3 regions of the Serratia sp. NA_112.1 genome follow, and region 3 is predicted to be linked to each of the others. Evidence: predicted binding sites of a transcription regulator. Region 3 holds the regulator's gene; each other region holds the start of a gene.
What was found. Region 3 encodes LexA, which represses DNA repair genes until DNA is damaged. Its sites were predicted from a motif close to TNCTGTATGTACATACAGNA; they were not measured.

Region 1 (8,208 bases), on a different contig from region 3:
CGAACACCACGCCCATTACCAGGCCGACCAATACCTTTTTCGCCAGGCTCCATTGCTTATGGCGGGTTTGCGCCAACAGCAAAAGGAGGGCGACAAAAATCACCACGTTAATAACCAGCGGAAGATTCATCCCCAATGTCTCCAATTATTTTTTCTTATATAAAAATGGCTATGCACCAAGGCGTAGCGATACTAAATATCGTAACAGTTTGCGTAACGGCTCACTTATATCCAAATGGAATTTGATATAACTTTGTGGGTGAATTTGTTTGATTAATAATCTTTTCGGATATTAAATGGCCGTTTTTTTGTGATCACAGTCTGATATTTTTTATTTGTTCGAAATAGGACTGCACAGGAATGGTGCAACCGCCTTGCCAGTAGACAGCGAAAGCGACCAGACACAGGCACAGAGCGCGCTCGAGTTGGTTGCCTTTCTGAGAATTTAGCAGCGGCAGGCGAAAACGCCAGCGGCAAGGCCAAAGCAAGGGCACGCCGGCGGGGGTGAGCATATCTGCCAACAGGTGACTGAAGTAACCGATAATCATCGCATGCAGCACATCCGGCGGGATCGGCCAACTGCGTGGGACGTCAAGCTGGAACAGTGCCATGCCACCGGCGATCGCCAGCAGGCTATGAGTAAAACCGCGATGGCCGAAGGCACGAGAGATTGGAATGGCGATCCAGCGCAGACGCTGGCCTAACACCGATTTTGGGTGATCGATATCGGGCAGCAACGAAGTCAGCAGAGCAGCGGGGATAATATGCCACCAGTCGCCGGTAGCAAGCGATGGTGTCACCTCGGCCTTTTTGGCGAAAATCGCGCAAGCGACAGAGAAAATAAGATGTCCTTCCGCGGTCATACTGCCGTTCCAGCTGATAAACTGTTAATTTATCCAGTATATGGGAAAATTTCCAGTAGTGGAAGCAGTTACCCTGTAACCAATTGTTTATTTTATGACACAATGCGCTATTTTGAAATTAAGCGCTGATGGGGCTTGAAGGGGATAGTCATGGCACCGGGATCAGACCGATGCCGCGAAAATTACGCTAGGTGATCCGGTGTCAGCTGTTCCAGCGTTTCGAGCTTATGGTCGGCCAATGCCCAGCGCGGATCGTCGCGATATTCGTGCGCCGGGATAACAATCGAACGCATTCTGGCGGCCTTGGTGGCAATCATGCCGTTGAATGAGTCTTCCAGAGTGATGCAGCGCAGTGGATCACTGCCGAGGCGCTCGGCGGCGATCAGATACACTTCGGGGTGCGGCTTGCTATATGGCAGATACTCGGCGGAAACCAATTGGTCAAAGTAGCCTTCAAGGCCAAACATCTGCAGCACCTGCTGTTGCATGTGCAACGGCGAAGCGGAAGCCAGGCCGATATTCAGATCCAGACTGCGGCACAGTTCCAGCGCCTGCTGCACGCCTGGCAACAGCGGTTGTTTTTCACGTACCAGTTCTATGGCGCGTTCGATGATCCGCGCTGAAACTTCCTCTTGCGAAACCCCTTGCCACGGCATGGCTTGGTACCACATTTTCACCACCAGATCGATGCGCAGACCCAGGGTATCCGGTAGCTTGTGGCGGTCGGACAAATCCAGCCCCAGTGCGCCAAAGATATCCAGTTCCGCCTGTAGCCACAGGGGTTCTGAATCGATCAATAAACCATCCATATCAAAAATAGCGGTTTCAATGCGTTGCGAATAGGTCATTAACGGTTAACTCCTTGCCGGCGCCGATGAATGTGGCAAACACTTTATCATCGCTGACGGCGAGACTAAAACTTTTGCCTACCGGGCTGACCCCGGCCAAAGCGCAGGATACGCCACACTTCCCGCAGCTTTAACCACCAGCGCTGATGTTGGCGCTCGGTGACCTGCTGTAGCATGCGCGCATAGTCCAGCACCAATCCTGGCGTCCAGGTCATGCTTTCGCCACGGCTGCGCAGCACCGCCAGCATCCACAGGTTGGGATCGAGCACCAGCAACAGAAAACGTCGCCACAGATGCTTATCGCCCAGTACGCCTTCCAGCGCGCTGTCGAGTGCCCGAATCACTGTGGTGGAACAGTTGCGACGGGTCAGATTGTAGGTGGTGTCCTGCCGATAGCGTTGCCAAAAAGCGCGCAGCGCCGTCGGGTTATAGCGATGAAACTGGATTTTTTTATCCGGTGGGCACCAGGCCGCCACCTCTTGCTGCAGGCTCGGCAGAAAACGCCCGTCGACGTTGTTTTGCTCGCCGGAATGTAGCAACTGGCGGAAATCCTGTGCGGAGTGGCTGATATTGTTAAGCGGATAGTGGCTAATATACAGATCCGGATCGAGTGCCACGGCAGCATGCCCGGTGGAGATGTTACCGTCGCCGTCTACTGCGGCTATGTAGCGGTCGACGATGTAACGTCGGCGAGCGTCTTTTGCCGAACCTATTGGCGTCCAGACGTACAGGTTGAGTGGGCTGGAGTCATGCGCCCATTGTAGTCCCGACTGATCCTGATTTTGATTCAGAGAAAAGCTTTCCAGCCGGCGTGCAATGCGCAGCAGCGCCCAACCGGAAAGCAGGATCATTACGCCGAGGCAAAAGGGCACCGTCATGCGGTGTGGTGCCGGCCAGCCGAAAAAGATCATCAATGAAAGCAGAATTTCACCGCTGCCAGCGAGCGCTACCGGCTTCCAGCGGCTGTGCTGGATCACCGTGGAGGAGGCGATACGTACCGCGCCGTCAAGTAACAGCGCACTGCCAAATACCAACGTGGCGACAATGTTACCGTCTGCAGGTACGTCAAAAATCGTAAAGGCCATAAAGATAAAGCCCAGGCCTTTCAGCAGCACCGGTCGGCTGGCGGAAGAACCTATCACCAACGCGGCGGAAATCGCCACCAGCCCCTCCAGCGCCAATATGACTGCCAAGGCATCTAACGCCAGCACCGAACGACCATCCTGCAGAATGTCGAACAGCATCAGCATGCCCACGCAGATCCACAACCAGCCGAACAGCATCAGCAGGCGGCGCTGCCCGTGCAGCGCCTGTGTGCCCAACAATAAGATAATCAGCCGGATCATGGTGGCCCCTGTCTAAACGGATTGATTTAACTATATAACTATTTAATGGTAACGCGCGGATGTCGTTAAGCTGTTGATTTCGGATAATCCCGGCTACGCTTGTAGCACAATAACGGTGAAGAAAACGGTGGGCGAGTTTCAGTAACTACAGGTAGACTTAGTCAATTACGGTTACGTCGCTTACAAGGGGAACACATGACGTATCAACAGGCTGGGCGCATCGCCATTATCAAACGTATTCTTGGCTGGGTGGTTTTTATCCCGGCGTTGCTTTCAACGCTGATCTCAATGTTGATGTTTGTTTATCAGCACAGCGAAAAGACTAAAGGCATCAATGCGGTAATGCTGGATTTTGTCCACGTGATGGTCGATATGGTGCGCTTCAATACGCCGTTCCTGAATATCTTCTGGTATAACTCGCCGGTCCCGGACGTCGAAAAAAGCCTGTTCAGTGGCGCTAATTTCATGTTTATCGTGATTTATATTCTGATTTTTGTCGGGCTGGCGCTGCAGGCTTCAGGTGCGCGCATGTCACGCCAGGTGAAATTTATTCGCGAGGGCCTGGAAGACCAGATGATCCTCGAGCAGGCCAAGGGCGGCGAGGGGCACACCCGTGCGCAGTTGGAAGAACGTATTACCCTGCCGCACCACACCATTTTTCTGCAATACTTCCCGCTGTACATTTTACCGGTGGTGATTGCGGTGATCGCCTGGTTTGTTATCAAGCTGCTCGGCCAACTGGCCAGCGTGGCTTAAGGTGAGATAAAGTTGAGGCGCTGGGTTCAGCGCCTTGATTTTTATCGCGGCTAGGAATGCAGCAGTGTTTCCACCGCACGCTGGGCCTTGACCAGATGCTGGCCACCAAACAGATTGCTGCGGTTGAGCAGGTAATACAGCTGATACAACGGCTGACGTTCGATAAATCCATTCTCCAAAGGCCAGATGCTTTGGTAACCGTCATAAATCTGCGGCGGCAGCTCCGGATACAGTGGCAGCATCGCCAAATCGCACTCTCTGTCGCCCCAATAGCAGGCTGGATCAAACAGCAAGGGGCCGTTGGCAGTTAAAGCGCAGTTGGCAGGCCATAAATCGCCATGCAACAGTGAAGGCTGCGGCTGATGGTGCTGCAGGCGGAGATACACCGCGTCAACAATCTCATCAATATCCCCGAAGGTCATGCCTTTCTCTGCCGCCATTTGCAACTGCCAGCCAATACGCTGCTCGGCAAAAAACTCTGACCAGCGGCGCTGCCAGGCATTGGGTTGCGGAGTGGTAGACAAATCGTTGTCGAAGTCGAGACCGAACTGCGGCTGTTCGCTCCATTTGTGCAGATGAGCCAGTTGTTGGCCAAGACAGTAGGCGCCGTGGGCATCAAAGGGTTTCAGGGGTTGATACTCCAGCAGCAGGAAACTGTAGTCGCGATCGCTGCCGACGCCGTATACCTGCGGGACCCGCACCGTTTTACTGCGTGCAAGTAACTCCAACTGGTCGGCCTCGGCGGTAAAGATGGGCAACAGTTCCCGGGCATCGCATTTGACAAACACCAGGTGGTCACCGTAACTCACACACCATGCCGGGTGAATATCGCCCCCTGGCAGTTCGGTTTTTGCGCGGATTTCTGCGCTGCCAAGATGTTCACTTAACAGACGGCTAACGGCTTGCCACATGGTACACCCCCTCTGTGTTGCCTGCGAATTCATTAGGTTAGCGTCTTTAGCCTGAAGAAAACACGACCTGGCGCACAGCTGGCACCAACAACAGGCGATTTTCTCGCCACTCGCGTTTGCTCAAAGTATATACGCTATTGATTAATTTAAGTACGGCGCATGTTGCAACTTGCCGGCGTGAGAGCGATGTTTATCAGGCTGATTGCACATGTCGCGACAGTAGAATCTTAAGATGGCCTTTACTATCAATGAGATGAGAAATTAATGGAGCAAAACCAGCAGTGGCAGAGCGGTGAATACCGGATTAACAGTGATAAGAGTGAATTAAATATCGCCTTTATCCACGCTTTTTTGACCACCTCGACCTGGGCGAGTGGCATTTCGCTGGCGACGGTGCAGTTGTCCATCGACAACAGCCTGTGTTTTGGTTTGTATCATCAGCAACAACAGATTGGCTTTGCCCGTCTGGTTACGGATTACGCCACTTTCGGTTAGCTGTGCGATGTGTTTGTCTCTCCGGATTATCAGGGGCAGGGGTTAGCGCGTTGGTTGATGGATTGCACGTTGAAACACCCTGTGCTGCAACGGCTGCGACGAATTATGCTGGTCAGGTACTGCGCCGTGGCTGTACCAGAAAGCGGGTTATGAAGCGGTGAATCGTGAGGATTTTGTCTGGCAGATTGTCCGGCCGGATATTTACCAGCAGGAGTAACATCAGGCGGCGGTGCGATTGGGCACCGCCGCCTGTTTCAAGGTTTGACGTTGATTAAGCTTTCTTCGTGACGTTGTAACGGTCTGAACTTGCTGTAGAGCAGAGCGACCACAAACAGAATCGCCTGAACGATCACAATGCAGGGGCCGGTGGCCCCGTCAATGTGAAAACTGATCAAGGTGCCGAGCACGCAGGAGAACACCGAAACTACCGTGGCGACCATCAACATGCGATCGAAGCTGCGGCACAGCATAAAGGCAATAATCCCAGGTGCGATTAACATCGCAATCACCAGAATCACCCCCACCGCCTGCAGCGAAGCGACAATGGTCAGCGCCAGCAGGCACAGTAACCCGTAGTGCAACAGCTTCACCGGCAGGCCAATCACCCTGGCATGGTTGGGATCGAAACAGTAAAGCATCAGATCCTTGCGTTTGAGCAACACCACCAACAGGGTAATACCGGCCATCAGCAGCGTCTGTTTCAGTTCGACATCGGTAATACCCAGCATGTTGCCGAACAGAATGTGGCTCAGATGCTGATCGGTATCGACGCGTGAAAACAACACCAGCCCAAAGGCGAACATGCCAGAGAACACGATGCCCATCACCGTATCCTCTTTCACCCGGCTGTTTTCTTTCAGGTAACCGGTGGCGACTGCGCAGAAAATACCGGAGAAAAACGCACCGATCACCACCGGGATGCCGAGCACAAATGCCAGCACGATGCCGGGCAGCACCGCATGCGAAATGGCATCGCCCATCAGTGACCAGCCCTTGAGCACCAGATAACAGGACAGCACCGCACAGACTACGCCGGTGACGATAGCGGCCAGGATCGCCCGCTGCATAAACGGATAGGCGAACGGCTCGCTGAGCAGTTGATACAAGGTTTCCATCAGTGGCCTCCGGTCTGTTCACGCGCTACGCGGTGTTTGGATGCCAGCAGGCCGTGCTTGGGGGCAAAGAAAAAGGCGGCCAGGAACACCAGCGTCTGCAGGGTCACGATCACCCCACCGGTCGCGCCGTCGAGGAAGAAGCTCAGGTAAGCCCCGAAGCCGCTGGTCAATGCGCCGATCACGATGGCGATGATCACCAGCCGACTGAAACGGTCGGTCAGCAGATAGGCAGTGGCGCCTGGCGTGATGACCATGGCTATCACCAAAATCGCGCCGACGGTTTGTAATGCCGCCACGGTGCAGGCGCTGAGCAGGGTGAAGAACAGGATCTTCAGCCGCAGCGGCGACAGGCCAATCGACACCGCGTGGTTTTCGTCAAAGAACACCGCCAGCAGATCTTTCCACACCAGACACAGGATCAGCAGCGATACGCCGATGATAATCTCGACCTGCAACACGTCTTCATCGGCAATTCCGAGAATATTGCCGAAGATAATCGACTGCACATTTACCGAGGTGGGGTTGAGCGAAACGATCAGCAGGCCGACGGCGAAGAAGGTGGAAAAGATAAAGCCGATAATCGCGTCTTCACGCAGGCGAGTGATGTGGCGCACCAGCGTCATGGCCAGTGCGGCCAGCATGCCGGTAAAGAAGGCACCTGCGGCGTAGGGCAGGCCCAGCGCATAGGCACCCGCGACACCAGGCACCACCGAGTGCGACAGGGCATCACCCATCAGCGACCAGCCTTTCAGCATCAGGTAGGCCGACAGGAACGCGCAGGCGGCACCGACGATGGCGCTGACCCAGATGGCTTTGACCATATAGTTGTAACTGAAGGGTTGCAGCAGAAGTTCCAGCATCAGGGTTGTTTCTCCTTTGGCTGGCTTTGCGCCGGCGGGTCACTTTTGCTATGGCCGTAGAACACCGCCGGGCGCTCGTCATCGGTCAGCACCGTCAGGGTGCGCGGATCGTTGTCGTCGTGCAGGTCCGGGCCGGACAGGTTGATATGCCGCAGTACGCCGCCAAATGCCTGTTCCAGGTTGTTCTGGGTAAAGGTGGTTTCAGTCGGCCCTGCGGCCAGCACCGTACGATTAATCAGGATCACCCGATCGCAAAACTCCGGCACGCTTCCCAGGTTATGGGTGGAAACCAGGATTAGGTGGCCTTCATCGCGCAACGCGCGCAGCAGATCAATAATGGCATTCTCGGTTTTGACGTCGACGCCGGTAAAGGGCTCGTCCAGTAGCAGAACCGTCCCTTGTTGAGCCAGCGCCCGCGCCAGAAAGACGCGTTTTTTTTGCCCGCCGGAAAGTTCGCCGATCTGGCGGGTGCGCAGTTCGCTCAGGCCAACGCGCTCCAGCGCCTTATCGACCCGCAATCTGTCCTCCTTTGAAGGGATGCGCAGGAAGTTCATCTTGCCATAGCGGCCCATCATCACCACGTCTTCTACCAATACCGGGAAATTCCAGTCAACCTCTTCGGTTTGCGGGACGTAGGCAATCACGTTTTTCTTCAGCGCCTGCGCGACTGGTTGCTCGTTGAGTTGTACGCGGCCGCTGGTGGGCCGGACCAGCCCCATAATACTTTTGAACAGGGTCGATTTACCGCTGCCGTTGACGCCAACCAGCGCGCAAATGGCGCCGCCACTCAGGGTGAAACTGGCGTTGTGGATCGCGGTATGGCCGTTGTTGTAGGTCACGGTAACGTCGTCCACGCTCAATTCAGGGCGGACAAAAACCTCGGTGGTCATTGATCAAATCCTTTGGCAATGGTTTGTACGGTGGCATTGAGCAGGTCGATATAAGTCGGCACCGGGCCACCCTGAGCAGACAGTGAATCGACATAGAGTACGCCGCCGTATTTTGCGCCTGTCT
Region 2 (8,208 bases), on a different contig from region 3:
TGCACGGTGCATTGCAAACCGGCGCACTGTCGACCTCATTTACCTCGTCGCAGGGCCTGCTGTTGATGATCCCGACGCTGTACAAACTGGCCGGCGAACTGACGCCGTTTGTCCTGCACGTCGCCGCACGTACCATCGCCACGCACGCGCTGTCGATTTTCGGCGACCATTCCGACGTGATGGCAGTCCGCCAGACCGGCTGCGCCATGCTGTGCGCCAGTAACGTGCAGGAAGCGCAGGACTTTGCGTTGATTTCTCAAACGGCAAGCCTCAACAGTCGCCTGCCGTTTATTCACTTTTTTGATGGTTTCCGCACCTCGCATGAAATCAACAAAATCGTCCCGCTGAGTGATGATGCCCTGCGCCAGATGCTACCGCAGGAGGCAATTGATGCGCACCGCAGCCGCGCGTTGTCGCCAGACCATCCCGTGGTGCGCGGTACCTCCGCCAACCCGGATACCTACTTCCAATCGCGTGAAGCCACCAATCCCTGGTACGACGGTGCCGGCCAGCACGTGATTGATGCGATGGACAAGTTTGCCCAGATCACCGGCCGGGCATATCAGCCTTTTGAATATTATGGCCATCCGCAAGCCGAACGCGTAGTGATCCTTATGGGGTCCGCTATCGGGACCTGCGAAGAAGCGATCGACGCCCTGCTGACTCGCGGCGAAAAAGTCGGTGTGCTGAAAGTACGGCTGTTCCGGCCATTTTCCGCGCAACACCTGCTCAGCGTACTGCCGGAAAGCGCAACCAAAATCGCCGTATTGGATCGCACCAAGGAGCCAGGCGCGCTGGCGGAACCGCTGTATCTGGACGTGATGACCGCGCTGGCCGAAGCCTTCAGCCGGGGTGAACGCGCCAGCATGCCAAAGGTGATCGGTGGCCGTTATGGGTTGTCCTCAAAAGAATTTGGGCCAGACTGCGCGTTGGCGGTATTTAAAGAACTGACGCTGGACAAACCGCGTCCGCGTTTTACCGTCGGTATTTTTGACGATGTGACCGGCCTTTCCCTGCCCCTCAGTGAAGAGACCCTCCCACAGCGTGCCTCACTGGAGGCGTTATTCTACGGTTTGGGCAGCGACGGGTCGGTTTCCGCCACCAAAAACAACATCAAAATCATCGGCAACAGCACGCCGCTGTACGCACAGGGCTATTTTGTCTACGACTCGAAAAAGGCCGGTGGCCTGACGGTGTCGCATCTGCGCGTCAGTGAGCAGCCGATTAACTCGGCCTATCTGGTCAGTCGCGCTGACTTTGTCGGCTGTCACCAATTGCAGTTTATCGATACCTACCAGATGGCGGAGCGCCTGAAACCCGGCGGCATTTTCCTGCTCAATACCCCGTACGGTGCTGAAGAGGCCTGGTCGCGACTGCCGCAGGAAGTGCAGGCGGTGCTGCAACAGCGCCAGGCACGATTTTACATCATCAACGCCGCCAAACTGGCGCGTGAATGCCGACTTGGCGCGCGCATCAATACCGTGATGCAGATGGCGTTTTTCCACCTGACCCAGATCCTGCCGGGCGATGTGGCCCTGCAGCAATTGCGAGACGCCATTGCCCGCAGCTACAGCAGCAAGGGGCAGGATATTGTTGAACGCAACTGGCAGGCACTGGCCGCTACGCTCGATGCACTGATTGAGATCCCACTGCAGCCGATAGACGACAGCAGCCCAATGCGACCGCCGGTGGTGTCCGACGCCGCGCCTGACTTTGTCAAAACCGTCACCGCTACGATGCTGGCCGGATTGGGCGATGCATTGCCAGTGTCCGCCTTCCCGCCGGACGGCACCTGGCCAGTGGGCACCACTCAGTGGGAAAAACGCAATATCGCCGAAGCGGTCCCCATCTGGCAGCCGGATCTGTGCACCCAGTGCAACCACTGCGTTGCCGCTTGTCCGCATTCCGCCATTCGCGCCAAAGTGGTTCAGCCGGATGCGATGGAACATGCCCCTGCCTCGCTGCAATCGCTGGATGTAAAAGCGCGAGATATGCGCGGTCAGAAATATGTGCTGCAGGTGGCGCCGGAAGACTGTACCGGTTGCAACCTGTGCGTTGAGGTGTGTCCGGCGAAAGACCGCCAGGATCCGGACATCAAGGCCATCAACATGGCGCCACGGCTGGAGCATCTGGCAGTGGAAAAAGAGCACTACGACTTCTTCCTGCAACTGCCGGAGATCGACCCGGCACAGCTCGAGCGGATCGATATTCGTACCTCACAGTTGATTTCACCGTTGTTCGAATACTCCGGCGCCTGTTCCGGCTGCGGCGAAACGCCGTATATCAAACTGTTGACCCAGCTTTATGGCGACCGGCTGCTGATTGCCAATGCCACGGGTTGCTCATCCATTTACGGCGGCAACCTGCCCACCACACCTTACACCACCAATGCCGAAGGGCGCGGCCCGGCCTGGGCCAACTCGCTGTTTGAGGACAACGCCGAATTCGGTCTGGGCTTCCGCCTGACTGTCGACCAACACCGCAGCCGCGTATTACGCCTGTTGAACACGCTGGCACCGCAGTTGCCGACACCATTGGTTAATGCCCTGAAAATGGAAGATATTGCACCGGAACCGCGCCGCCTGCAGATCGCTGAACTGCGCGGCCTGTTGGAAAAAATCGAAGGCAGCGATGCACGCCAACTGGCAACCGACGCCGATTATCTGGTGGATAAGTCCATCTGGCTGATTGGCGGCGATGGCTGGGCTTACGACATTGGGTTTGGTGGGTTGGATCACGTCCTCAGTCTGACCGAGAACGTCAACGTACTGGTGCTGGATACTCAATGTTACTCCAACACCGGTGGCCAACAGTCGAAAGCTACCCCGCTGGGCGCTGTCACCAAGTTCGGTGAACACGGCAAGCGCAAGGCGCGTAAGGATCTGGGCGTCAGCATGATGATGTACGGCCATGTGTACGTGGCGCAAATCTCGCTGGGTGCCCAGCTCAATCAGACGGTGAAAGCGATTCAGGAAGCCGAGGCCTATCCGGGTCCATCACTGATTATCGCCTACAGCCCCTGCGAAGAGCACGGTTACGATCTGGCGCTCAGTCACGACCAGATGAAGCAGTTGACCGCCACCGGTTTCTGGCCGCTGTACCGCTTCGATCCACGCCGCACCGATGAGGGCAAACCTGCGCTGGCGCTGGACTCCCGGCCGCCAAACAGCAACCTGACCGAAACGCTGCTGAAAGAACAGCGCTTCCGCCGCCTGAACTCACAGCAGCCGGAGATGGCCAGCGCGCTGTATCAGGCCGCAGAGAAAGAGCTGAAAGAGAAGTACGACTTCCTCAGCCTGCTGGCCGGCAAAGGGGAAAAATCCTCCGCCGAGTAAGTCATCGGGGCGCGACTGGTTCGCGCCCCGGGATGCCCTGAGCGTCGTTGAGGTTAGGATTCATCTGCGTTGATGGGTTAATAAACCAGGTACGGATCAATTCCATCGCCCGATCGCTATAGCGCCGTTGACCGGAGAAATATCCCGCCAGTGCCAGCCTCTGAACCCACTGGGTGAACTCCGCCAAACGCACATCGTCACTTTGCTCATTCTTACTGGCCGGATTCACCTGTCCATCGCGGCGGACCCAGGGCAGCCCGTTGGCTTTGCTCGCATCCGGCCACCAATAAGCCCCCAAGCTCAGATAGTCATGCTTGCCTCCGCTCGGCGGCCAGCGACGTCAGGCAAAACAACAGGCCAGCCTGCAGGCAGATGCGGATCATCAAACGGGTTCCCCATTATCATCAGAGGTGATTGAGATTATCCTGCCCGGTTTTGTGTTTCCCGGCTGATAAAAAACGTTTCCGAGCGTAAAAACACCGCTACATTCGGCTCTGCAAACCACACCCTAAAAATTTTCCGAGAGGATCATCTTGCCCAACAAGGGGATAGCTGTGGATCATCTCGCCCCTGACTTTCTTTATGGTTGTAATGGCTAAAACTCGATTATACTGTATATAAAAACAGTAAAGAGAAATGCGCCATGAAACACTTTTTCCCCACGCCAACCCCAGAGAAACAGTTCATTCCGCTTTACGCCGATAACGTCCCGGCGGGCTTTCCCAGCCCCGCACAAGACTACATACACGCGCGGATCGACCTCAATGAGTACTGCATTAGCCACCCTTCGGCAACTTACTTCCTGATCGCCTCAGGTGAAAGCATGATCGAAGCCGGGATCACCGATGGATCCATGCTGGTGGTCGATCGAAGCATTGGTGCCTGTCACGGCGATATCGTGATTGCCAGCATCGCAGGCGAGTTCACGGTTAAGCGACTGTGTCTTCGTCCTGTCAAACAGCTTGAGCCGATGAACCCGACATTCAGGCCGATACCACTCTCGGATGATGGTGCAGAATTGGACATCGTCGGCGTGGTGGTTTCAACCATCACCAGGCTGAAATAATGTACGCCCTGGCCGATGTAAACAACTTCTATGCAAGTTGTGAAACGCTGTGGCGTCCGGACCTGCGTGGTCGGCCGATAGTTGTGCTGTCGAACAACGACGGCTGCGTGGTGGCACAGAGCAAAGAGGCGAAGGCCCTGGGCCTGAAAACAGGCGCGCCCTATTTCAAGATAAAACACAGCTTTGAGCGTGCCGGGGGTATCGCATTCAGCAGCAACTACGAGCTGTACGCCGATATGTCGATGCGAGTGATGGCCGTGCTCGAAGAAATGGCGCCCCGGACCGAAATTTACTCTATCGACGAAAGCTTCCTTGAGCTTGCCGGGGTACAAAACTGTGTCGATTTGGCCACGTTTGGGCACCAGGTTCGCGCCCGCGTTTTACAATGCACTGGCCTCACCGTCGGCGTCGGTATTGCCCAGACCAAGACGCTGGCAAAGCTGGCGAACTACGCGGCGAAAAAATGGAGTCAGACCCAAGGCGTGGTTGACCTTTCCAACCAGGAGCGGCAGCGAAAATTAATGGAGAGAGTACCGGCGGCAGAAGTCTGGGGTATCGGACGCCGCATAACCAAAGAGCTGCAAAATATGGGGATCGAAAGCGCCCTGCAGCTGGCGGACGCAAGTACCACGATGATCCGCAAGCATTTCAGCGTGGTGATTGAGCGCACAGTGCGTGAACTGCGTGGTGAACCCTGCTTGTCACTCGAGGAGTTTGCCCCAACCAAACAGCAGATCATTTGCAGCAGATCATTTGGCGAACGCGTCACTGAATACCAGGATATGCATCAGGCGATCTGTATGCACGCATCCCGAGCGGCAGAGAAACTGCGTGCAGAACATCAGTATTGTCGGAATATCAATGCATGGGTTAAAACCAGCCCCTTTTCGGTCAACGAAAAATATTACGGCAACACCGCGAGCATCAGGCTCAGTACCCCAACGCAGGATACGCGCGACATCATCGCCGCCGCGACTCGATGTCTTGACAAGATTTGGCAACCCGGTCACCGCTATCTAAAAGCCGGCATTATGCTGCAGGACTTTTACTCGCAAGGCGTTGCTCAGCCAGACCTGTTCGATGAGTATCAGCCACGCCCCAACAGCGAACGCTTGATGGCCGCGTTGGATAAAATCAATCAGTCCAGGCATGCCGGGGTCTGGTTTGCCGGGCAAGGAAACCAACAGACATGGTCAATGAAACGTGAGTTTCTCTCTCCTGCTTACACCACGCGGGTGGCAGATTTGCCGCGTGCCCGCGTGTACTGAGGTAAACAAACCGCCTTTGCTCTCCGGGCGAATGGATGAAATACCCAAGCAGTCCATAGAATGCTAAACTCGCTGCCTAAAACTTTATGCCCATAGTGCCCCCAATTGAGAACGAGCACGATTTAAATGTCAGAACAACAAACAGTTAGTCAAAAAGAGCAATACAATCTGAACAAATTGCAAAAGCGCCTGCGTCGTAACGTGGGCCAGGCGATCGCCGATTTCAACATGATTGAGGAAGGCGACCGCATCATGGTTTGCCTGTCCGGCGGCAAAGACAGCTACACCATGCTGGAGATTTTGCGCAACCTGCAGCAAAGCGCCCCGGTCAATTTCTCGCTGGTTGCGGTCAACCTCGATCAGAAACAGCCCGGTTTCCCCGAGCATATTCTGCCGGCCTATCTGGAAAGCCTGGGGGTGGAATACCAGATTGTTGAGGAAAACACCTACAGCATCGTCAAGGACAAGATCCCTGAGGGTAAAACCACCTGCTCACTGTGTTCACGCCTGCGCCGCGGTATCCTTTACCGCACCGCTACCGAGCTGGGGGCTACCAAAATTGCCCTTGGTCACCACCGTGATGACATTCTGCAGACGCTGTTCCTCAACATGTTCTACGGCGGCAAGCTGAAAGGCATGCCACCCAAGCTGATGAGCGACGATGGCAAACACGTGGTTATTCGCCCGCTGGCTTATTGCCGTGAAAAAGACATTGAGCGTTTCTCGGTTGCCAAAGGCTTCCCGATTATTCCGTGCAACCTGTGCGGCTCGCAGCCTAACCTGCAACGTCAGGTCATTGGCGACATGCTGCGCGACTGGGATAAACGTTACCCGGGCCGTCTGGAAACCATGTTCAGCGCGATGCAAAACGTAGTGCCTTCGCACCTGAGCGACTACAACCTTTTTGATTTCAAAGGAATTCACCACGGCAGCGAAGTGGTGGACGGTGGCGATCTGGCCTTTGACCGTGAAGATATTCCGATGCAGCCGATCGGCTGGCAACCGGAGGATGCAGATGACGCCGCCCCGGTACGTTTGGACGTACTCGAAATCAAGTAACTCGTTATTCCGCCCACACGTGGTGGGCGGAAATTTCCCTTCATCAGTTTTTGATCCCGCTCGCAATTTCAGCAGAATTCATCGGACAGTGCCGTTTTTATCCTGTACTGTGTTTTTATACAGTCACTGGAGATTACCGATGAACATCACCCCTTGCTTGTCTCACGTTTCGCTCGGCAGCAATCATTTTGACGCCGCAGCCGACTTCTACGATCGCACTCTTGCCGCATTAGGTTGCCGACGGGTGTTGGAACACCCTGGTGCCATTGGCTATGGACGTGACTATCCGGAGTTCTGGTTACAGGCGCCAATCGACGGTAAACCGGCCACTACCGGCAATGGTGTGCACGTGGGTTTTTTCGCCACCAGCAAACAGCAGGTCGATGATTTTTACCGTCAGGCGCTGCAGGCCGGTGCGACAGATGAAGGCGCCCCCGGTTCACGACCACACTATGGCGAAGCCTATTATGGCTGCTTTGTTCGGGATCTGGACGGACATAAGATCGAGGCCAGTTTCTGGGATGAGAGTGCAGTCTGATGGGGCAAATTACAGACAAAAAAATGCCGGTGATTAAACCGGCATCGTATGAATCAATATGCTATACAGTAATTCTAAATATAAGAAAGTAAGACAATTATGGAGCACAACGCCCATCGCTTGACGTTGCATTCACCTGCGAGATAGATCATGCCCCATTTCCCCCCGGCAAAAGTTGATATCGCTCAATGTTAACCGGGTTATCAACGTTTTTTTGGCTACAGCCAGCGGCGTCTCTTCAGCCACCAGCCCAGACCAAACACCAATCCGGTCAGCGTCAGGCAAAACGTAGCAAAACCAAAAGGATTACCGCCGCCGGGAATACCGCCCAGGTTGACGCCGAACAACCCGGTCAAAAAGGTCGTCGGCAAAAACACCATCGCCAATAATGACATGGTGTAGGTGCGGCGGTTCATGGCATCGGCCATTACGGTGGTGATTTCGTCAGAAAGGATCGCGGTACGGGCAATGCTGCCATCCAAATCATCCAGGCCGCGCCCTAACCGATCGGCAATATCCTGCATGCGACGACGGTCGTCATCATTCATCCAGGGCAGACGATCGCTAGCCAGCCGGGAGAATACATCTCGCTGCGGTGCCATATAGCGGCGCAGTACGATCAGCTGTTTGCGGATCAGCGCCAGTTGCCCGCGTTCAGGAACCTGCTGCTCCAACAGCGAATCTTCCAGATCGATGATCTTGTCATGCAGATCCTCGATAAACTCGCTGGCGTGATCGGTCAACGCATCCGAAATTTCCACCAGCCAGTTACCGCTGTTGGTCGGCCCGCTGCCGCTTTGCAGATCGTTCACCACCTGGTCGATGGAATAAACCTTGCGATGGCGGGTGGAAACGATCAGTTTATCCGTCATGTAGACACGAATTGTCACCAGCTGATCCGGCCGCGAATTGGCGTTAAAGTTAATGCTGCGCAGTGTAATC
Region 3 (8,208 bases):
ACTATCGCGGCGAATACGCCCAGCAGCGAAATCCCGGTCACCATCAGCATCACAACAAAACCGACCAGAAAGAAAAGTTCCAACATGATTTTGCTCCTTCGCAAAACAAAGTATCTGCTGAGCTATTACAAGAAGCGTGCCAGACCGGCGTTGAAACTAACTGATTGAAATTAAAAAAAAGGCACATCACATAATGCGACATGCCTGGTCAAAAACGCTAACTTTTAGTCAGATATTTATGTCGATTACGCCATTTCGGTACGCGGTAAGCGCACTAAATCCAGTGCTTGTTCAACCACGCGCGTATCGGCCCCTGGCTTATGGGCATTTTCGCTCAGGTGACGGCGCCACTGACGCGCCCCCGGCACGCCCTGGAACAGGCCCAGAATATGGCGGGTAATATGGCCCAAATAGGTACCGTTCGACAGTTCGCGTTCGATGTAAGGATACAGCGCCTCAATAATCGCCACGCTGTCCATCACCTCAGTCTGGCGACCAAACAGTTCACTGTCGACCCGCGCCAGAATTCCCGGGTTCTGATAGGCTTCACGCCCCATCATTACGCCGTCCAGATGCTGCAGATGCTGCTTCGCCTCTTCCAAAGTTTTCACCCCGCCATTAATGGCAAGAGTCAGTTCTGGGAAATCACGTTTTAGCTGATAGACACGCGGATAATCCAGCGGTGGCACTTCGCGGTTCTCTTTCGGGCTCAGGCCCGACAGCCAGGCTTTGCGCGCATGAATAGTAAACATATCGCACTCGCCGCGGCCAGCAACGGTGGCGATAAAATCACACAGAAACTCATAGCTGTCCTGGTCGTCAATGCCGATACGGGTTTTCACCGTCACCGGGATCGACACCACGTCACGCATCGCCTTGATGCAGTCGGCAACCAGCGTTGCCTGCCCCATCAGACAGGCACCGAACATGCCGTTCTGCACCCGATCTGACGGACAACCGACGTTAAGATTAATCTCGTCGTAGCCGCGCTGCTCAGCCAATTTGGCACAGTGCGCCAACGCAGCTGGATCGCTGCCGCCCAATTGCAGCGCCACCGGATGTTCTTCTTCGCTGTAGGCCAGATAGTCGCCCTTGCCGTGGATAATCGCGCCGGTAGTCACCATTTCGGTGTACAGCAGCGTGTCTTTGGTCAGCAGGCGGTGGAAGTAACGGCAATGACGATCGGTCCAGTCGAGCATCGGCGCGATGGAGAAACGATTGGCGGCGTATTTTGAAGCGTTGTTGTCTGTCGTCATGCTGGGTTACTGGCTACCTGATTCTGTCTGGTTTCAACGAACGGCGTACTGCCGCAAACGCCTATTATAACGACAATCGACAGCGTTGGGAAAACCACTGTACCGCCCGGTTAAAAAAGTCCTCGAAAAAACGAATAAAAAAGCGTGGTCAGGTGTTCTCTCAACACGGGTGCAGTTGTGCACCTTTATCAATGAGGAAACAACCATGAACAGTTTCGTTAAACGCCTGCTGCCAGTCATTGCCGGTTCTCTGCTGTTCTCCGGTGCGGCCCTGGCGATGGGCGGTGACAGTCGGCGTAGCCTGATCGCCGCCGCCGTTGGTTTTCTGGCACTCGGCATCGCAGGCGATCGCGCCTATTAAGCGAGCGTCGCCAGGGGATGAACGTGGTCTACTGGGCCGATGGCCGTCATGGTTTTATGCTGATTGGGCATAATCCTGCGCCGGAAATGGCCGCGTTGGCAGAGCGCTTTCAACGCTCACTTGCCGGCTGAGGATCCACTGCCTCCGGCTCCCGAAGTGTGAACATCGTCACGCTAGTGACGGACGGCAGACGGCAAACCAGTCGATTAGTGCGCCATATCAGAGGAAAAGGGGCCGACTCTCGGCGATTTGACTGAAGCATGGTAAAATCGGCTTTTTTACGTACCGGGAAATTTGCCATGAACTCAAGCACCCAGGAAAAGCTGCTGGCGCAGGCTGAACAACTCTGTCAGCAACGCAATGTGCGTCTGACACCGCAGCGGCTGGAAGTGTTACGCCTGATGGCACAGCAGCCCGGTGCCATCAGCGCTTACGATCTGCTGGATCTGCTGCGCGTCGCCGAACCTCAGGCCAAACCACCGACGGTGTACCGAGCACTGGATTTCCTGCTGGAACAAGGCTTTATTCACCGGGTGGAGTCAGCCAACAGCTACGTGCTGTGCCATCACTTCGAACAGCCGACGCATACTTCCGCGTTGTTTATCTGCGATCGCTGTGGTCAGGTGACCGAACGCACTACCGAAGGGGTCGAAGAGACACTGCAGAAACTGGCGAAGGAGTCTGGTTTTGTTCTGCGCCATAACGTGGTGGAGGCGCATGGCCTGTGTGCGGGGTGCGTTGAGGTAGAAGCCTGTGACAGCAAGCATGACTGCGGCGAACACGATCACAGCATCGCCATCAAGAAGAAATAGGTTGGGTTTTCAGGTACTTCCTTGTACCTGCAGGTTTAGCGTCAAGGGGATAAAAACGCCGGACCTTTAAAAGGTAGCTTGTGGCCGCAATCCGCTGCGGCCCAGCGCGCTACCAACGATACTTGTTGTGGTCTTCCCAGGATTTAACTTCTTTCTCGGCCGCCTCTTTCTGGTAGCCGTAACGTTCCTGAATTTTACCGACAAGCTGTTCACGTTTCCCTTCAATGACCGTCAGATCGTCATCGGTCAGCTTGCCCCACTTTTCCTTCACTTTCCCTTTAAACTGCTTCCAGTTACCGTCGGCTTGATCTTTGTTCATAACCTCTCCGTTACCTGTGATTAGTCAGTTTTAAACGCCTGTGGCCGGACTTAACTGAGTAATTATTTCGGTCAATTGACCTGAATAAAAGGATTGTCAGTTCCAATTCATTCCGCCAGCCACATGATTAACTATAGCTACAGATAGCGAAAAAAATAAAAACTCAGGATAAAAATTCACAAAAACAATAAAACACAGTAAAAACACCAAAATAACAGCAAGTAAGCGGAAACAATTTCGCTCAAGAAAATGTAACTTAATATGAATTAAAATATAAATAAAACTAATGATTAATCATTTTTGATTGCGCCACATCCGCTGCAAACCAGGTCCCTCGCACCCTGTGGCAATGCCAAATCCACCCGAGAGCAAGACCACGTAACGCAAGAAATACCGCCAACGCCAGCCACAATCCATGGTTGCCTAATACAGGCAAGGTAAACAGCGTCAGCCCATAACCGGCGGCGGCTACTGCCATGCTGTTACGCATTTCTGCGCCGCGGGTGGCCCCAATAAACATGCCGTCCAACAAATAGCACCATACTCCCACCAATGGCAGCACTACCTGCCACGGCAGATAATGGCTCGCCAGCGCGCGCAGTTCTGGTAAAGAGGTCAACGCCGCTATAATTTGCGGCCCGGCAACGGCATAGAGCAGCCCAAAGCCCAACGCCACCAGACAGGCTTGCCGACAAGCCGCACGCCATACTTTGCGCAGTTGGCTATCGTCACGGGCTCCATAGGCATGCCCCGAATGCGCCTCTACCGCGTAGGCAAAACCGTCCAGCGCATAAGCGGTGAAGGTCAGCAAATTCATCAGCACCGCATTGACCGCGACCACCTCGCCACCAAGCCGGGCACCGAAGATGGTCAGCGAGGCAAAACACAGTTGCAGCAGCAATGAACGCAGCATAATGTCGCGATTCAACGCCAGCAGACGCCGCAAATTACCGCGCCAGGCTTGGCGCAGCATCGGCACAGAAATGCCGCGTATGCGCATCACGCGCCAGGCCAGCCATAATCCCAACAGCAGCGTGGCATATTCAGAAATGGCAGTCGCCGTAGCGGCCCCCTGCACGTTCCAGCCCAGTCCCATCACCAGCCAGATATCCAATACGATATTCAACAGGTTGCCGACAATCAGCAGGATCACCGGTGCGCGCACATATTGCACCCCGAGCAACCAACCCAGGATAACCATATTGGCCAGTGCCGCCGGGGCACTCAGCCAACGGATCTCGAGGAATAAGCGAGCCTGTTCCAGCACCGTCCCATCGCCACCGACGATTCTTAGTGCCAACTCAATCAGCGGATAGCGCAGTAACACAATCGCCGCCCCAGCCAACACTGCCAGCAGCAACGGCTGCATAAAGGCTCGTGCCAGCCCCTGCGGATTTTGCGCCCCCAACGCCTGTGCGGTCAGCCCGGTGGTACTCATACGCAGAAACAGCAACAGCATAAACAGGAAGCTGGTCGCCATGGAGCCAACCGCTACGCCCCCCAGATAGGTAGGGCTGTCGAGGTGGCCGATCACTGCGGTATCCACCAGCCCAAGCAGCGGCACGGTGATATTGGAGAAAATCATGGGCAGCGCAAGGCGCCACAGGGCTTTATCGGTATCGCTGGTGAAGGCAGAAAACAGGCGCATAGTGAAATGTTCCCGTGTATACCCGTCATCTTTCAAGTTGCAGTGTTGTTATCTGCACTCAGTTATGTGGCCCGTCCATGGGCCACACCCCTTTGGGGCCGCTGCGAGCAGCATTCAAATCTGCTCCCGGCAGATTTGTCACCCCAGTTACTTACCTGAGTAAGCGCCTGGGGATGAGCGAGTTGGCCGCTTAGCTGCAACTTGAAAGCTATAGGGTATATAGTGAATCAGATATGACATCGCCCCAGAGCTGGGGCGACTTGAATCAGAGGACGATGTTTAGGCGCGAGGATTAAACCCAGTCGCCATTGCGGATCACACCGACCGCCAGACCTTCAATGGTGAAATTCTGCTGACGCAGATCGACCACAATCGGCTGGAATTCACTGTTTTCCGGCAACAGCTCAACCACGTTACCGTGCTTTTTCAGGCGTTTGACCGTGACTTCATCTTCAATGCGTGCCACAACCACCTGGCCATTACGCACGTCCTGAGTTTTATGCACTGCCAGCAGATCGCCGTCGAGAATACCGATGTCACGCATTGACATGCCGTTGACCCGCAGCAGAAAATCTGCGCTCGGTTTGAACAGGGAAGGATCGACCTTGTAGTGCCCTTCGATATGCTGTTGCGCCAGCAGCGGCTCACCGGCGGCGACACGGCCAATCAGCGGTAAACCCTCTTCATCTTCCATCAGCAGGCGAATGCCGCGCGAAGCGCCGGAGATAATCTCGATAACGCCTTTACGCGCCAGCGCTTTCAGATGTTCTTCTGCGGCATTTGGCGAACGGAACCCCAGACGCATGGCGATCTCGGCGCGCGTTGGCGGCATGCCAGTGGACGAAATATGATCGCGAATCAGATCATAGACCTCTTGCTGTCTGGTAGTTAGTGCTTTCATTCCGCCCCCCTGTTTGTTTATACAGTCTTGCTGTGAGTATATACAGGTAACTGCAGCTTGGGAACCGAAGAGTGAATAAAAATCAGGGATTAGCGACACGGGTCGCAATGCAATGCCGCCACTCAGGCAAAGTGCTGCCACAGCACCGAACCCCAGACGAACAGCGCCAAAATAATCGCCAGTGAGACCGCCGCCGAGCCCATATCCTTTGCCCGACCGGAAAGCTCGTGATGCTCGGTCCCCACTCGATCGACAATCGCCTCAATCGCGCTGTTGAGTATTTCGACGATCATCACCAACAGCACAGATCCGATCAGTAAAATGCGCGCTATCGCACCTACGTCCAGCCAAATCGCCAGTATGATAGCCAGCACGGTCGCCACCAATTCCTGGCGGAATGCCGCTTCGTGCTGCCAGGCAGCGGAAAAGCCTTTATAAGAGTAGCCGGCGGCTTTAATAATACGGGTCAGGCCGGTTGCTTGGTTTGCCATGTTTTTGAGTGCCTTTAGCAGAGATAAGTCATAATTAAACAGTCTAGGCCAGGAAACTCTCCCGGCTCACGGTTTTCCAACACCACAGATCTGCTACCCGGTTTCTGGTATGCTTGCGGCGCATTGCTAACAAGAGGCTTCACGTTGTTATGTCAGGTTGGCGTAAAATTTATTATAAACTATTGAATTTACCACTTAAACTGTTGGTAAGAAGTAAGGTTATCCCTTCAGATCCGGTCACGGAGTTAGGGTTGGATCCCTCACGGCCGATTTTGTATGTTTTACCTTATAATTCCAAGGCGGATTTGCTGACGCTGCGCACCCAGTGCCTGGCGCAAGATCTGCCCGATCCCCTCGATCCGCTGGAGATAGACGGCACCGTGCTGCCAAGCCACGTGTTTATTCACGACGGGCCGCGCGTATTCCGCTACTACACGCCGAAAGAAGAGTCGGTAAAGCTGTTCCACGACTATCTGGATCTGCACCGCAGTAATCCGGATCTCGACATTCAGATGCTGCCGGTTTCGGTGATGTTCGGCCGCTCTCCAGGGCGCGAAGGTCATGGTACCCCACATCTGCGTCTGCTGAACGGCGTGCAGAAATTCTTCGCCGTGCTGTGGCTCGGCCGCGACAGCTTTGTCCGTTTTTCCAATACCGTTTCGCTACGCCGCATGGCCACCGAGCACGGTACGGACAAAATCATTGCGCAGAAACTGGCTCGCGTAGCACGCATGCACTTCTCGCGTCAGCGTCTGGCTGCCGTCGGCCCAAGCCTACCTGCCCGTCAGGACCTGTTCAACAAGTTGTTGGCGTCCAAGGCGATCGAAAAAGCGGTCGAAGACGAAGCGCGCAGCAAGAAAATCTCCCACGAAAAAGCCCAGCAGAACGCCATTGCGCTGATGGAAGAGATCGCTGCCGACTTCTCTTACGAGACGGTGCGCCTTTCCGATCGCGTGCTGAGCTGGACCTGGAACCGATTGTATCAAGGCATCAACGTCACTAACGCCGAACGCGTGCGTCAGTTGGCGCAGGACGGGCACGAGATTGTTTATGTGCCCTGCCACCGCAGCCACATGGACTACCTGCTGCTGTCCTACGTGCTGTATCACCAGGGGCTGGTCCCGCCGCACATTGCTGCCGGTATCAATCTCAACTTCTGGCCGGCTGGGCCGATTTTCCGTCGCCTGGGTGCTTTCTTTATTCGCCGTACTTTCAAAGGCAACAAGCTGTACTCGACGGTATTCCGTGAATACCTCGGCGAGCTGTTTACCCGCGGTTACTCGGTGGAATACTTTGTTGAAGGCGGCCGTTCCCGCACCGGACGTTTGCTGGAGCCGAAGACCGGCACCCTGTCGATGACCATTCAGGCGATGCTGCGCGGCGGTAGCCGTCCTATCACCCTGGTGCCGATTTACATCGGTTACGAACACGTAATGGAAGTGGGCACCTACGCCAAAGAGTTGCGTGGCGCGACCAAGGAAAAAGAGAGCCTGCTGCAGATGCTGCGCGGCCTGCGTAAGCTGCGCAATCTCGGCCAGGGTTACGTCAACTTCGGTGATCCACTGCCGTTGACCGCTTATCTGAACCAGAATGTGCCACAGTGGCGCGAATCCATTGACCCGATCGAAGCCCAGCGCCCAAGCTGGTTAACGCCGACGGTCAACGATTTGGCGGCCAAGATTATGGTGCGTATCAACAATGCCGCCGCCGCCAACGCCATGAACCTGTGTTCCACGGCGCTGCTGGCCTCACGTCAGCGTTCGCTGACCCGTGAGCAGTTGCTTGAGCAGTTGGAGTGCTACCTGCAACTGATGCGCAATGTGCCTTATGCCGGTGACGTTACCGTACCCACCCAGACGCCGGATGAGCTGCTGGACCACGCGCTGAACATGAACAAGTTCGAAGTGGAGAAGGATAACATCGGCGATATCATCATCCTGCCGCGTGAGCAGGCGGTGTTGATGACCTATTACCGTAACAATATCCATCATCTGCTGGTTCTGCCGTCGCTGATCGCCACTATTGTGATGCATCACCGCCGGGTATCGCGCGCCGAACTTCTACGGCAGATTGGCCTGATTTACCCGATGCTGAAGGCCGAGTTGTTCCTGCACAACGACAAAGAACAACTGCCGGAAGTGCTGCGGCCACTGATCGACGAGATGATCCGTCAGCAGCTGATCTGCGACAAGGGTGACAGTCTGGTACTGAATCCAGTCCGCATCCGTCCACTACAGTTGTTAGCCGCCGGTGTCCGTGAAACGCTGCAGCGCTATGCCATCACCATGTCGATCCTCAGTGCCAACCCAAGCATCAACCGTGGGGCATTGGAGAAAGAGAGCCGCATTATGGCCCAGCGTCTGTCGGTGCTGCATGGCATCAACGCGCCAGAGTTCTTCGACAAGGCAGTGTTTTCCACT

Region 1: a site for LexA is predicted at 883-902, ahead of ACUTQ5_RS09235 (metal-dependent hydrolase). Genes of this name have one in related genera too.
Region 2: a site for LexA is predicted at 3,945-3,964, ahead of umuD (translesion error-prone DNA polymerase V autoproteolytic subunit). Genes of this name have one in related genera too.

The regions. Positions count from the first base shown of each region.
Region 1 covers NZ_JBQZFO010000003.1:303,004-311,211, forward strand. Annotated here, with positions in the region: gene ACUTQ5_RS09230 (L-cystine transporter) at 1-130, opposite strand, end outside; gene ACUTQ5_RS09235 (metal-dependent hydrolase) at 315-863, opposite strand; gene hxpB (hexitol phosphatase HxpB) at 1,046-1,711, opposite strand; gene ACUTQ5_RS09245 (HdeD family acid-resistance protein) at 1,777-3,057, opposite strand; gene ACUTQ5_RS09250 (YniB family protein) at 3,253-3,813, shown strand; gene ACUTQ5_RS09255 (fructosamine kinase family protein) at 3,864-4,724, opposite strand; partial or broken gene ACUTQ5_RS09260 (GNAT family N-acetyltransferase) at 4,989-5,436, shown strand; gene ACUTQ5_RS09265 (metal ABC transporter permease) at 5,474-6,334, opposite strand; gene yfeC (iron/manganese ABC transporter permease subunit YfeC) at 6,334-7,194, opposite strand; gene ACUTQ5_RS09275 (manganese/iron ABC transporter ATP-binding protein) at 7,194-8,084, opposite strand; gene ACUTQ5_RS09280 (metal ABC transporter substrate-binding protein) at 8,081-8,208, opposite strand, start outside.
Region 2 covers NZ_JBQZFO010000005.1:235,080-243,287, forward strand. Annotated here, with positions in the region: gene nifJ (pyruvate:ferredoxin (flavodoxin) oxidoreductase) at 1-3,335, shown strand, start outside; partial or broken gene ACUTQ5_RS13330 (alginate lyase family protein) at 3,361-3,672, opposite strand; gene umuD (translesion error-prone DNA polymerase V autoproteolytic subunit) at 3,979-4,401, shown strand; gene umuC (translesion error-prone DNA polymerase V subunit UmuC) at 4,401-5,669, shown strand; gene ttcA (tRNA 2-thiocytidine(32) synthetase TtcA) at 5,796-6,728, shown strand; gene ACUTQ5_RS13350 (VOC family protein) at 6,868-7,266, shown strand; gene zntB (zinc transporter ZntB) at 7,485-8,208, opposite strand, start outside.
Region 3 covers NZ_JBQZFO010000008.1:177,729-185,936, forward strand. Annotated here, with positions in the region: gene pspG (envelope stress response protein PspG) at 1-86, opposite strand, end outside; gene dusA (tRNA dihydrouridine(20/20a) synthase DusA) at 246-1,256, opposite strand; gene ACUTQ5_RS16610 (hypothetical protein) at 1,462-1,617, shown strand; gene zur (zinc uptake transcriptional repressor Zur) at 1,917-2,429, shown strand; gene ACUTQ5_RS16620 (CsbD family protein) at 2,539-2,748, opposite strand; gene dinF (MATE family efflux transporter DinF) at 3,032-4,396, opposite strand; gene lexA (transcriptional repressor LexA) at 4,689-5,297, opposite strand; gene ACUTQ5_RS16635 (diacylglycerol kinase) at 5,420-5,788, opposite strand; gene plsB (glycerol-3-phosphate 1-O-acyltransferase PlsB) at 5,938-8,208, shown strand, end outside.